Regions from separate parts of the Staphylococcus argenteus genome, predicted to be linked through region 1. Evidence: a T-box and tRNA genes for the amino acid it is inferred to sense, from the RefSeq annotation. Region 1 holds a T-box; the other holds one or more tRNA genes.
What was found. The T-box of region 1 lies ahead of serS (serine--tRNA ligase). A T-box ahead of a tRNA ligase gene usually reads a tRNA of that ligase, here a tRNA-Ser.

Region 1 (6,828 bases):
AAATTGAGCAGCACCAGCGTATATAATAAGACATAACAATGTGATTTCTAAAATACTGAAATTTTGTGATGCCGCTACAATGCCAAACGAAATACCAACACCTGCATAACCAAACAAAGTAGGAATACATTCTTTTACGCCTTGCCTGAAACTTAAATGCGATGTCATCTGTTCACCCTCCTTTAATATTTTTAATGTTTATAATTACGTAAAAATAATATACCTAGTCTAATACACTTCATATACACAAGCAATATTTTTAGACTTCGGTTTGTCTTACGTTAGACTTACGTGAGTTTCAAAACGCTTTTGTTGTAGTATTTTATTTGTCAGAATTTTTGAATAAAAACTTAAGACATCCCTACGTTTATATAAAATTTTCGTCTTGCATTGAAGTGTTTTAATAATGTTCTTTTAGGCATTTTTCCATATTTTTTATGCTGTTTGTCTCACTCTTTATTCCACATCTCCTCCCCTTCCCCCTCCTCTGATAATATTTATATGTAATAACGCTTCCTATTCATGCATCAAGAGTAGTATATGTGCACCGCATCATTAAATATGGTGATAGTTAATATAGCTTTCGTCCATCAGGATGATTCATCGTTGGCTCCATAATTATATTGACAAATAGAGTAAAAATTTTATTCATATGAGCTGTTAACGATGGCTCCATAATATTAATTTTCGCAACAAAAAAGTGGTGACAGATTCGTCACCACTTTTTATTACAAATCTTTAATTATTTAACTGGTTTTGAAATTTGTGTTTTACCACCCATAAATGGTACTAATGCTTCTGGAATTGTTACTGTTCCATCTTCATTTTGGTAGTTTTCAACGATAGCAGCAAATGTACGTCCAACTGCTAAACCACTACCATTTAATGTATGTGCTAATTCTGGTTTAGCTGCTTTATCACGTTTGAATCGAATATTTGCACGACGCGCTTGGAAATCAGTACAGTTAGAACATGAACTAATTTCTTTATAGTCATTGTAACTTGGTAACCAAACTTCTAAATCATATGTTTTACTTGCGCTAAAACCGATATCACCAGTACATAAAATAACACGACGATATGGTAAGCCTAATTCTTCTAGAATTGCTTCTGCATTTGTTGTCATTTCTTCTAAAGCATTCCATGAATCTTCTGGTTGTTCGAAACGTACCATTTCTACTTTATCGAATTGGTGTAAACGAATTAACCCTCTTGTATCTCTACCAGCTGATCCCGCTTCACTTCGGAAACATGCAGATTGACCAGTGAATTTTTCAGGAAGTACACCTGGTTGAATAATTTCATTACGATAGAAATTCGTTAAAGGTACTTCAGCAGTTGGAATTGTATATAATCCTTCTTTTTCTACTTTAAATAAATCTTCTTCAAATTTAGGTAATTGACCTGTACCATACATTGTATCTGCGTTCACAAGTTGTGGTACCATCATTTCTGTATAACCATGTTGTGTTGTATGTTTTGTAATCATATAATTCATTAAAGCACGTTCTAATTGCGCACCTTCATTTGTTAAGTATACAAAACGCGCACCTGAAACTTTAGCTGCACGATCAAAATCAGCCATTTTTAATTCTTCAACAATGTCCCAATGTGCTTTTGGTTCAAAATCAAATTCACGTGGTGTACCCCACTTTTTAACTTCAACGTTATCTTCGTCAGATTCACCTTGAGGTACATCATCACTAATTAAGTTCGGAATACGACAAAGTATACTTGTCATTTTATTATCTATTTCATTTAATTGATTATCTTTTTCTTTAATATCGTCACCTAATGTGCGCATTTCAGCTATTACATCATCGGCATTTTCTTTATTACGTTTTTTTAAAGCAATTTCTTCACTTACTTTATTACGACGTGCTTTCATTTCTTCTGTAGCACTAATCAATTTACGTCGTTGCTCATCCAATTCTAAAATTTCATCTACAACTTTTGGATCATCTCCGCGTAATTCAATTTTGCTCTTAACTTGATCAGGCTCATTTCTAAAAAGTTTAATATCTAACATTAACATTCATCCTTTCCCAAAAAATTATCATTTATTATTGAGTAACATGCATTTTATTTTTGAAAATAAAAAAAGACCACATCCCTACAAGGGACGTGGTCTACGCGTTGCCACCCTATTTAACAATTTTAGATATAGTTATACACTAAAATCTAAATTGCACTTCACTAAAATAACGGTTATTACCGATTGTTCTTTCAATTAAGTAGGTAGATTCATATATAGGTTGATTCTTGTTCACACTAACCACAAGCTCTCTGACATCAAACACCGTATATTACTTGTCCTACGAACAATATCTTATTAAGTTAGTTTTAATATAGCAAACTATATTTGCTTTTTCAAGTGACGATTAAGAACTTACTTCATGTCGATTTAATGACATCCAGACGTTTGATAAAGAGATTGCTTTAAATAATGTGCAACCGCTTCAATATCTTTATGAAATTGACGATCATGTGTAATAGAAGGCACTATGCTTCGAAACTCTTCATATTTACGACGTGTTTTTGGTGATAATCCTTCAATACCTTTCAACTCTGCTGCTTGTAATGCAATCACACACTCAATTGACAGCACACGTCTTGCATTTTCAATAATTTGATAACCATGTCTAGCTGCTGTGGTGCCCATAGATACATGATCTTCTTGATTTGCAGACGATGTAATAGAATCTACACTTGCAGGATGAGCTAAAGTTTTATTTTCAGAAACAAGGCTTGCTGCAGCATATTGCATAATCATTGCGCCACTTTGCAATCCTGGCTCCGGACTAAGAAATGCTGGTAAATCGCCATTTAACTGAGGATTTACTAATCTCTCAAGACGACGCTCAGATACATTCGCTAATTCACTTACACCTAATTTAAGATGATCCAAAGCAAAGGCAATCGGTTGGCCATGGAAGTTACCACCTGAAATGACTAATGTTTCATCTGTTTCCTCAAATATTAATGGATTATCATTAGCCGCATTCATTTCAAATTCTAATTGTTGTTTAACATAGTTAAATACTTGAAAACTTGCGCCATGAATTTGTGGAATGCAACGTAGCGTATATGCGTCTTGTACACGAATTTCTGCTTGTCGGGTTGTTAATTTTGATCCTTCTAACCAATCACGCATGCGTGCTGCCACATTAATTTGTTCCTGAAAATTTCGAACAGCGTGCACTTCATGACGATATGCATCTATAATGCCATTGAGCGACTGATGTGTTAATGCTGCAATCCATTCAGATTGATATCCTAAATCTTCTGCCTCTATATAACTAATGACACCTTGTGCTGTCATAGCTTGCGTACCATTAATCAATGCTAAACCTTCTTTAGCCTGCAGTTTCAAAGGTGGTCTATCTAATTGCTTTAATACGTCTGCACTATCCATTTCTATATCTTTATAAAACACTTTTCCTTCACCAATTAATGCTAATGCTAAATGTGATAGTGGCGCTAAATCTCCTGATGCACCAAGCGAACCTTGTTGCGGAATCACTGGTATAATACGCTCATTTACGAAGAATTGTAATTGTCTTACGAGGTCTAAAGTAGCACCTGAATGCCCCTTTAATAATGTGTTTAATCTTAATACCATCATGACGAGCGCTACTTCTTTTGAAAATGGCTCACCTAATCCACAAGCATGTGAACGTATAAGGTTCACTTGTAATTCATTGTATTGTGTTGGGTCTATACGCACATCACTAAATAATCCGAATCCTGTTGTAATGCCATAAACTGTTTCTTCATTTTCAATAATACGTTCAACTACATCTCTACTTTTTTTGACACGCTCTAATGCCTCATCAACAATTTCTATCTTAGATTGTTGTTGTAAAAATGATTTAATACCCTCAATTGTTAGTGTTTCTCCATCTAAATATAATGTCATACATGTTACCCCCTTGTTAATATTAAGAAACCCATCCTTCTTGAAGTATACGTTTTCATATTTATTGAAACAATGGTTTTAAGTACATTTATAACCTATTATCAGAGCACTATTGTAGCGTATTAAAGGATAATAATATTGTTGCAAGTATATTTAATAATTTATCTATTGACGAATTGCATATACAGGTATAGTATTTTCTATTGTATTTAACGACAAATAATAATGAATTCACATATTTATAATACATTTTGTTAAAACTTACTATATATTTTTAAAATTGAATATATTTGGAAAAGCTTTTACATGGGAGGTTATATCACTATGGAAACGTTAAATTCTATTAACATTCCTAAGCGTAAAGAAGATTCACATAAAGGTGATTATGGCAAAATTTTATTAATTGGTGGATCTGCTAACTTAGGTGGTGCCATTATGTTAGCGGCTCGTGCATGTGTATTTAGCGGTAGTGGTTTAATCACTGTAGCAACACATCCAACAAATCACTCAGCATTACATTCGCGCTGTCCAGAAGCCATGGTTATCGATATTAATGATACGAAAATGTTAACGAAAATGATTGAAATGACTGATAGTATCCTTATTGGTCCCGGACTTGGTGTTGATTTTAAAGGGAATAATGCCATTACATTCCTATTACAAAATATACAACCACATCAAAACTTGATTGTCGATGGTGATGCAATTACAATTTTTAGTAAACTTAAACCACAATTACCTACATGTCGTGTCATATTTACTCCTCACCTTAAAGAATGGGAACGTTTAAGCGGTATCCCAATTGAGGAACAAACATATGAACGTAATCGTGAAGCGGTAGATCGTTTAGGTGCAACAGTTGTACTTAAAAAACATGGTACTGAAATTTTCTTTAAAGATGAAGACTTTAAATTGACAATTGGTAGCCCTGCGATGGCTACTGGAGGTATGGGTGATACACTTGCCGGTATGATTACAAGTTTTGTCGGTCAATTCGATAACTTAAAAGAAGCGGTTATGAGTGCCACATATACACATAGTTTCATTGGTGAAAACCTTGCAAAAGATATGTATGTGGTGCCACCATCAAGACTTATCAATGAAATACCATACGCAATGAAGCAATTAGAAAGTTAATCATTACTAATCATTGAATATAGTATAGCATTGCTTTCTAGCATAAAAATAAGACTCCCCTACATTCAGGGAAGTCTTATTTTTTATATTATTCTTCATCATCATCTGATGCTTGTTGTATATCTTCTTCAACACGATCCATGAAATCTTGTCTTACTTCAATACGTCCATCATCATCAGTTTCTTCTGATTCAATCACTTCAGTATGAATTGCATTTCCTGGTGTTTCATCATTTACAACCGCTTCATGTCGTTGCTCTGTACCATCTTCAGATACAGCTGAAGTTGATTGCTCATCTTCATTTGCTTCATCTTCTGCATCTTCTTTTACTTTAGCAACAGTAGAAACAAATTGATCATCACCTAAGCGAATTAAACGAACACCTTGTGCTGCACGACCATTTTGCGAAATATCTGCAACGTCTAGTCGAATAATAACACCTGCATTTGTAACAATCATTAAATCTTCTTCACCAGTAACAGTTGTAATACAAACAACATTACCGTTACGTTCAGTAATCGTTGCAGTCTTAATACCTTTACCACCACGATTTGATAAGCGATAGTCATTTACTGGCGTACGTTTACCATAGCCATTTTCAGTAACAACTAATACTTCATCAACACTATTTGCATGAGCTACATCAAGCCCTACAACTTCGTCACCTTCACGAAGTGTAATCCCTTTCACACCTGTTGCAGTTCGACCTAAAGGACGTAATGTTGATTCAGGGAATCGAATTAATGATGCATGAGAAGTACCAATCAAGATATCTTCTTGACCACTTGTTAAACGTACTGCGATTAACTCGTCATCTTCTCTAAATGAAATAGCAATCTTACCATTTCTGTTAATTCTTGAGAAGTTACTTAATGCTGAACGTTTTACAATTCCACGTTTCGTTGCAAACACTAAGAAGTTTTCTTCACTTTCAAGGTCTTTTACAGCAATCATTGTACTAATGACTTCATCATTTTCAAGTTCAATAGCATTCACTACAGGAATACCTTTAGATTGTCTAGATAACTCAGGCACTTCATAACCTTTAAGTTTGTATACGCGACCTTTGTTAGTAAAGAACAATACATGGTCATGTGTACTTAACGTTACTAATTGACTAACGAAGTCTTCTTCTAATGTATTCATACCTTGAACACCACGACCACCACGGTTTTGAGCACGATATGTAGATACCGGCAAACGTTTAATGTAGTTATTATGGCTCAATGTAATTACAATTTGTTCTTCTGGAATGAGGTCTTCATCTTCTAAATCTTCAAATCCACCTAATTGAATTTCAGTACGACGGTCATCACCAAAACGATCTCGAATTTCTGTTAATTCATCTCTAACTAACTGTAATAACACTTCTTCATCAGCTAAGATTGCTTCTAATTCACTAATATAATTTAATAACTCATTATATTCTGCTTCAATTTTGTCACGTTCTAAACCTGTTAAACGTCTCAAACGCATGTCTAAAATTGCTTGTGCTTGTTTCTCAGAAAGTTTAAAGCGTTGTTGCAAGCTTTCCATGGCAATTTTATCTGTATCTGATTCACGAATCGTTGAAATAATTTCGTCGATGTGATCTAACGCAATACGTAACCCTTCTAAAATGTGGGCACGATCTTTAGCTTTACGTAAATTATATTGCGTACGTCTTCTAACAACTGTCTTTTGATGCTCTAAGTAATGTACCAAAGCTTCTTTTAAATTAATAAGTTTTGGTCTGCCATTTACAAGTGCAATCATATTCACACCAAATGAT
Region 2 (6,828 bases), 970 kb from region 1:
ATTCCAGTTAATGAAGTTCAAAAGATTACGAAAGATTTAGAGCAAAAGGGTAAAATTGACTATCCAGATGTAGGTGTTAAAATGAAGAATATTGCTAATCTAAATAGTTATGAAAGACAAGCAACAAAAATACCAGGTAGTATTAAAAATGGTGTTGTTGTTGATCAGGTTGACAATAAAGGTTTAGCAGAACGATCAGGTCTAAAACGTGGAGATGTCATCGTTGAAGTAGATGGTAAACTTTTAGAAGATGATTTGCGCTTTAGACAAATTATATTTAGCCATAAAGATGATTTGAAATCAGTTACAGCTAAAATTTATAGAGATGGTAAAGAAAAAGAAATAAATATTAAACTTAAATAATGTTGAGGTGATAACGTGTCAATTTTTAGCCAGTTTATAAAAAGATCTAGTCCTCAACAAGGTATTGTGTTGTATTACATTGTTGCCATTGTCGTTGCATTTTTATTATTAAACTTACCGTATGTTCATAAACCTGGTGTAGAAGTAAATCCTATTGACACTTTGTTTGTTGCTGTTTCTGGTATAAGCGTTACTGGGTTGTCTCCAATAAGTATTGTTGATACATACTCTACATTTGGTCAATTAATCATTCTCGTTATTTTAAATATTGGTGGGATTGGTGTAATGGCAATTGGTACGATGTTATGGGTTGTATTAGGGAAACACATTGGAATTAGAGAACGCCAGTTAATTATGTTAGATAATAATAAAAATACGATGAGTGGGACAGTAAAGTTAATTATCGATATTGTAAAATCAATATTTGTAATCGAACTTGTAGGTGCAATGCTATTGGCCTTTTACTTTTATCGGGATAATCCAGATTTAAAGTATGCAATCATGCAAGGGGTTTTTGTCTCCATTTCTGCAACAACAAATGGAGGATTAGATATTACAGGTAAATCATTAATACCATATGCGCATGACTACTTTGTGCAAGGTATTGTAATCTTTTTAATTATATTAGGATCTATCGGTTTTCCGGTATTATTGGAAGTAAAAGCTTATATACAAAATAGAGTTACGAATTTTAGATTTTCTTTATTTACTAAAATTACGACATCAACATATTTTTTCTTATTTATTATAGGCGTTTTAGCCATATTGTTATTTGAACATAACCATGCGTTTAAAGGTTTGAGTTGGCATCAATCATTATTCTATTCGTTATTTCAATCAGCGACAACGAGAAGCGCGGGTTTACAAACTATTGATGTAACAACGTTAAGTGACCCTACAAACATCATTATGGGGATTTTAATGTTTATTGGGTCTTCACCAAGTTCAGTTGGTGGTGGAATACGTACCACGACATTTGCGATTTTAATTTTATTTTTAATTAACTTTAGTAATAATGCTGATAAAACATCAATTAAAGCATTCAATAGAGAAGTACACATTATGGATATTCAACGTTCATTTGCTGTGTTTACTATGGCAACAATCTTAACATTCTTAGGTATGCTTATTATCTCAGCTACTGAAAATGGTAAGTTAACATTTTTACAAGTATTTTTTGAAGTCATGTCTGCATTTGGAACTTGTGGGCTTTCACTTGGTGTCACGAGTGATATCAGTGACGTTTCAAAGGTTGTTCTTATGGTATTAATGTTTATCGGACGTGTCGGATTGATATCATTCATTATAATGATTGCAGGACGAAGAGAACCAGATAAATTCCATTATCCAAAAGAGCGTATACAAATAGGATAATATAAAAGCAATTTAAGTTTAGTTAATGTTGATTTTAACTTGAACTTAGATTGCTTTTTTAGTTTGTATTTTTAACTTATTATATAAGACGATTAGTATTGAACATGGTAAACTAGTAACAATGAGAGGTGTAACGAGATGGAAATGAACGAGAATATTAATATAGAAATCTTAACTACGTCAGATATGCATAGTCATTTTTTAAATGGAGATTATGGTTCCAATATTTATAGAGCAGGTACTTATGTTAACCAAGTTAAATCACAAAACCATCGTGTAATTTTGTTAGATAGTGGAGGTAGTTTAGCTGGTTCTCTAGCAGCATATTACTATGCAATTGTTGCACCTTACAAACGTCACCCTATGATTAAGTTAATGAATCGAATGCATTATGATGCAAGTGGTGTAAGTCCAAGTGAATTTAAATTTGGATTATCATTTTTAACACGATCAATTGCACTAGCGCGCTTTCCGTGGTTATCAGCTAATATAGAATATAATGTTACTAAGGAACCTTATTTTTCAACACCATACTGTATTAAGAATTTCGGTGATTTAAAAATCGCAATCGTAGGCGTCACTGCTGATGGTCTAATGGAAAATGAGTATTCTGAAATGGAGCAAGATGTTACTATTGAAAAAACTTTATTAGCATCTAAACGTTGGATTAGATATATACATGAGGTTGAGGAGCCTGATTTTTTAATAGTTATTTATCATGGTGGGCTGAATAAAATTAGTAATAAAACAAAAAATAAAAAGGCAAATTCAAATGAAGCGGAAAAATTAATGGAAGAAATTGGTGTTATAGATTTAATGATAACGGCACATCAGCATCAAACAATTGTAGGTCAAGACCATGAAACGTATTACGTCCAAGCAGGACAAGATGCAAAAGAACTTGTACACCTTTCAATTAATTTTAAAAAGCGTACAACAACTTATGAAGTTGAGTGTATTGATTCTAAGGTAATAGACTTGAATGAGTATGAAGAAAATCAAGAATTGCTAGATTTAACATTTTATGATCGAAAAGCTGTGGCATTTTGGTCTCAAGAAGTGATAAATAATAATGAATTAAACTTAACAGTTAATGGTTTGCAAGATTTAGTTTGTCAAAATCATCCGTTTTCACAGTTGCTACATGATGCTATTAAACTTGCATTTAATAATGATATTACATGTGTTCATGTACCTATGAATGGTGAGAAAGGGTTACATGGTCAGATTAGAAATGAAGATTTATATCATGCGTATCCGTATCCTGACAAACCGATGGATATGACGGTGAATGGTCAAAATATTAAAGATATGTTGGAATATAGTTATTCTCATCTAGATTTTGTTGATGAACAATTAAGTTTAACAATCATTGATGAAACGTTATGTACAATGTGGCAGGGGTTTAACTATGCGATTGATATGAGCCGAGATCCGGGGCACCGTGTTGAATTAGAAAATATTAATTTAGAAAAGACTTATAGAATTACAATGACAGATTATTGTTTTAGAAATTACAAAAATTATTTGAAAGATGCAATCGTTCATGAGTCTTATGAGGATACAATGAGTACGTTGATTGCAGAAAAGTTAAAAGATCCAGATTATAGCATTAAATGTAAAGAGAACTTTATAGTTCGAAAATAGTGAACCGTTGCATCATAACAAAATAGACAAGATTAACTAAACTTAAAAACCTTTCTTAGAGAATTTCAGCTAAGAAAGGTTTTTAAGTTTTAGAATATGCATTATAGCTGATTGACAAGCATTTAAAATCTACTTTAAAAAATAAATAAAAAAGCTTAAATGGTTTATACCATTTAAGCATGTAACGGAAACGGAGGGATTCGAACCCTCGCGCCGCTTTCGCGACCTACACCCTTAGCAGGGGCGCCTCTTCAGCCAACTTGAGTACGTTTCCAATGGCTCCACAGGTAGGACTCGAACCTACGACCGATCGGTTAACAGCCGATAGCTCTACCACTGAGCTACTGTGGATTAATTTGTATGTGTTTGAATATCAAGCACAAATATTATTATAACAAGATTAAGTTAATTTGCAATAGATACCATAAAAAAATATGCAGAACATTTACACTATATTTATAAAACATTCCGCATATTTTAAAAATAAACAATTTATTTATCTTCGAATAGGGAATAACGTGTTAATGCTTCAAATACGTTTAATGTGGCTTTATTATAATCTATAGGTTGATCGGGATTTTTAGAAACCATACGAGATTGTTTATCTACCATATAGTAGTAAAAAATGGAATTGTTATATTGATGCCATAAACTGTGGTATGAAACATGAAGAATAATTGATTCGTTATTAATAAAAGTTACTTTACATTTACGATTTTTTAATTCTTTAATATTTTCTATATAATGCATATTTAGCCAAATGTTTTCGTGTTGTCTGTCAGAATGAGTTGGGAAAAAATAAGTTGGAAATAAGGGTGTTAGTAAAATAGGTGGTTTACTAGAAATGCCAGTAATGCGGTTTGTTTCTGCTTTCTTGCCAAGGTATGTATTACCATAAAATTTGCAAGAGCGTTCTATGATTTTCTGGACTTTAAATGGATTTTGTATACGCGTTTTATCAAACCGGATAATTTCACTACCATTTCTTTGATCATCATCATCAAATGCTGGTCGAATAACCATGTCTCCTTTGCGTATCACATAAATATTTTGAGAATACATAAGCAAAACCTCGCTTTATTAAGTTTTAAACCATTAATATAAAAATACAATTAATGATATAAAGATATTTTATAATAAAATTTCAAGTTGTCAAGTTATTGTTTTGGTGAAAAACTACAATAATTTTTGCTTAATAGTCAGAATATTCATTGATTTCAAAATTAGAAAAATGTATACTTATTATAAATTAAAGAAAGGTAGTGATTTCTATGAAATACAATACTAATGTTAAACATACAACTTTAGAAGCATTTGTCACAACCGTCAATGATTTAGGTATTGAATTAATTATCAATGAAGCACTCCGAGAGGTAAGAAAACGACAGCTCGTAGAACTCATAGATGACGCACTCGTCAATAAAGATGAAGCAGCATTTAATCAATATACGACAGAATACAAAAATTTGGAGGCATTTCTCGGTGAATAATATTGATTCGAATTCCATAACGCAATCATAAAAGGACTATTCTTAACATTTCATACATGTAAGAATAGTCCTTTTATCATTTACGACATTAATCGAATTAATTCGTATTTATCAATATCACCAAAATAATGATATAAATCATATTCTGATAGAGCTTCTTCTATATGCTCAAAGTCGTGTAGACAACCAACTAATGCATTTTCAAGGTCAGTTACATCTCCAACACCAAAGAAATCTCCGAAAATTTTTGCATGTTCGATTTTACCACGCTTAACATCAAATTTGATTTGTACAAATCCTTTTTCAAATTTTTCCTCGCGTTCAAAGTTATATTTAGGGTTTCTACCATAATTCCATTCCCAAGTTCTATATTTGTCATTGCTTAATTTTTCAATATTTTTCCAATCTTCATCCGTTAAATGATACGTTTCTACTTCAGTTTCTCCAAAGATTGTTTTCAAGATAATTTTCTTAAATTCTTCAATCTCTAATGGTTCATTTAAAAATTCTTGAATGTTTGCTACGCGTTTACGTACCGACTTAATACCTTTAGACTTAATTTTAGCTGGATTAACTTTTAGAGCGTTTTGAACTTCATCTAAATCACTGTTTAACATTAATGTACCATGACTAAACATTCTATTTTTAACTTTTACCATTGCGTTACCTGAGATTTTTGCTTGTCCTACTTGAATATCATTGCGCCCAGTTAATTCGGCATTAACACCTAAAGATTGTAGCGCTTGAACAATTGGTTCTGTGAATTTCTGGAAGTTGTGGAAACTGTTACCATCATCATCAGTAATAAAACTAAAGTTTAAATTGCCGGTATCATGATAAACAGCGCCACCACCTGAAATTCTTCTAACTACATCGATGTTATGTGAATCAATATATGGCTGATTTACTTCTTCAATTGTATTTTGATTCTTCCCAACAATGATAGATGGTCTATTTATGTAAAACAAAAAGTAACTTTCTTCAGCTGGTAGATTTTTTAAAACATACTCTTCCATAGCTAAATTTAAAGTTGGATCTGTAATATTGTTGTTACTAATAAATTTCATTACAATCTCTCCCTTATTTCTATATTCTCTTCTTATTTATGCCCTAAGTTTGCTTAAAATGCCAATTATTTACTCATAAATCATTCTAAATATTGGCTTAAAGTTACATTTTATTATTTTTGATTGTTAATAGTTTATTTGTTAAGTGAATTTTAGTACAATATAATTTAGTTATGATTTAAGGAGGACTTAAAATGACTGTTGCAGAAGTGGGTAACATTGTTGAGTTTATGGATGGATTAAGAGGTCGTGTTGAAAAAATCAACGATAACTCTGTTATTGTTGACTTAACAATTATGGAAAATTTTAATGACCTTGATTTACCAGAAAAAACTGTTATTAATCATAAGCGATATAAGATCGTTGAATAAGAAGGTAAGTTATAATGAATAAAATCTCGAAGGCTTTAACTTGGTTTATTATAAGTTTCGTTATATTTCATCTCATATTATTTATCATGTGGGGCGAACACCAAGAATACTGGTATTTATATACAGGTATAATGTTAATTGCTGGTATAAGTTATGTATTTTATCAAAGAGATATTGAATCTAAGCGGCTGCTTACATCAATTGGTATTGGTATTATTACAGCAATTATTCTAATTATGCTTCAACTTTTATTCTCACTTATAACTTCTAATTTAAGTTATAGTTCATTAATTAAAGAAATAGCGAGAACGGGTGTCAATTGGAAATGGCAAATGTTAGTAACATTGCTTTTTGTCATTCCGTGCCACGAGTTATATATGAGAACTGTTTTACAAAAAGAATTAACACATTTTTCATTACCAAAATGGGCTGTTATTATAATAACTGCAGTTTGTTCTAGTTCATTATTCATCTATTTAGATAATTGGTGGATAGTGACATTTATATTTGCTGCTC

Region 2: it has a tRNA-Ser gene. The T-box ahead of serS (serine--tRNA ligase) is inferred to sense a tRNA for this amino acid. The anticodon was not compared.

What each region holds. Positions count from the first base shown of each region.
Region 1 covers NC_016941.1:7,998-14,825, reverse strand. Annotated here, with positions in the region: gene SAMSHR1132_RS00050 (AzlC family ABC transporter permease) at 1-168, opposite strand, end outside; gene serS (serine--tRNA ligase) at 743-2,029, opposite strand; T-box leader at 2,116-2,330, opposite strand; gene hutH (histidine ammonia-lyase) at 2,405-3,919, opposite strand; gene SAMSHR1132_RS00035 (NAD(P)H-hydrate dehydratase) at 4,244-5,056, shown strand; gene gyrA (DNA gyrase subunit A) at 5,145-6,828, opposite strand, start outside.
Region 2 covers NC_016941.1:974,880-981,707, forward strand. Annotated here, with positions in the region: gene SAMSHR1132_RS04550 (S1C family serine protease) at 1-363, shown strand, start outside; gene SAMSHR1132_RS04555 (TrkH family potassium uptake protein) at 379-1,737, shown strand; gene SAMSHR1132_RS04560 (bifunctional metallophosphatase/5'-nucleotidase) at 1,876-3,384, shown strand; tRNA gene SAMSHR1132_RS04565 (tRNA-Ser) at 3,570-3,658, opposite strand; tRNA gene SAMSHR1132_RS04570 (tRNA-Asn) at 3,661-3,735, opposite strand; gene SAMSHR1132_RS04575 (competence protein ComK) at 3,877-4,446, opposite strand; gene SAMSHR1132_RS04580 (IDEAL domain-containing protein) at 4,656-4,874, shown strand; gene SAMSHR1132_RS04585 (lipoate--protein ligase) at 4,955-5,941, opposite strand; gene SAMSHR1132_RS04590 (YkvS family protein) at 6,136-6,312, shown strand; gene SAMSHR1132_RS04595 (CPBP family glutamic-type intramembrane protease) at 6,327-6,828, shown strand, end outside.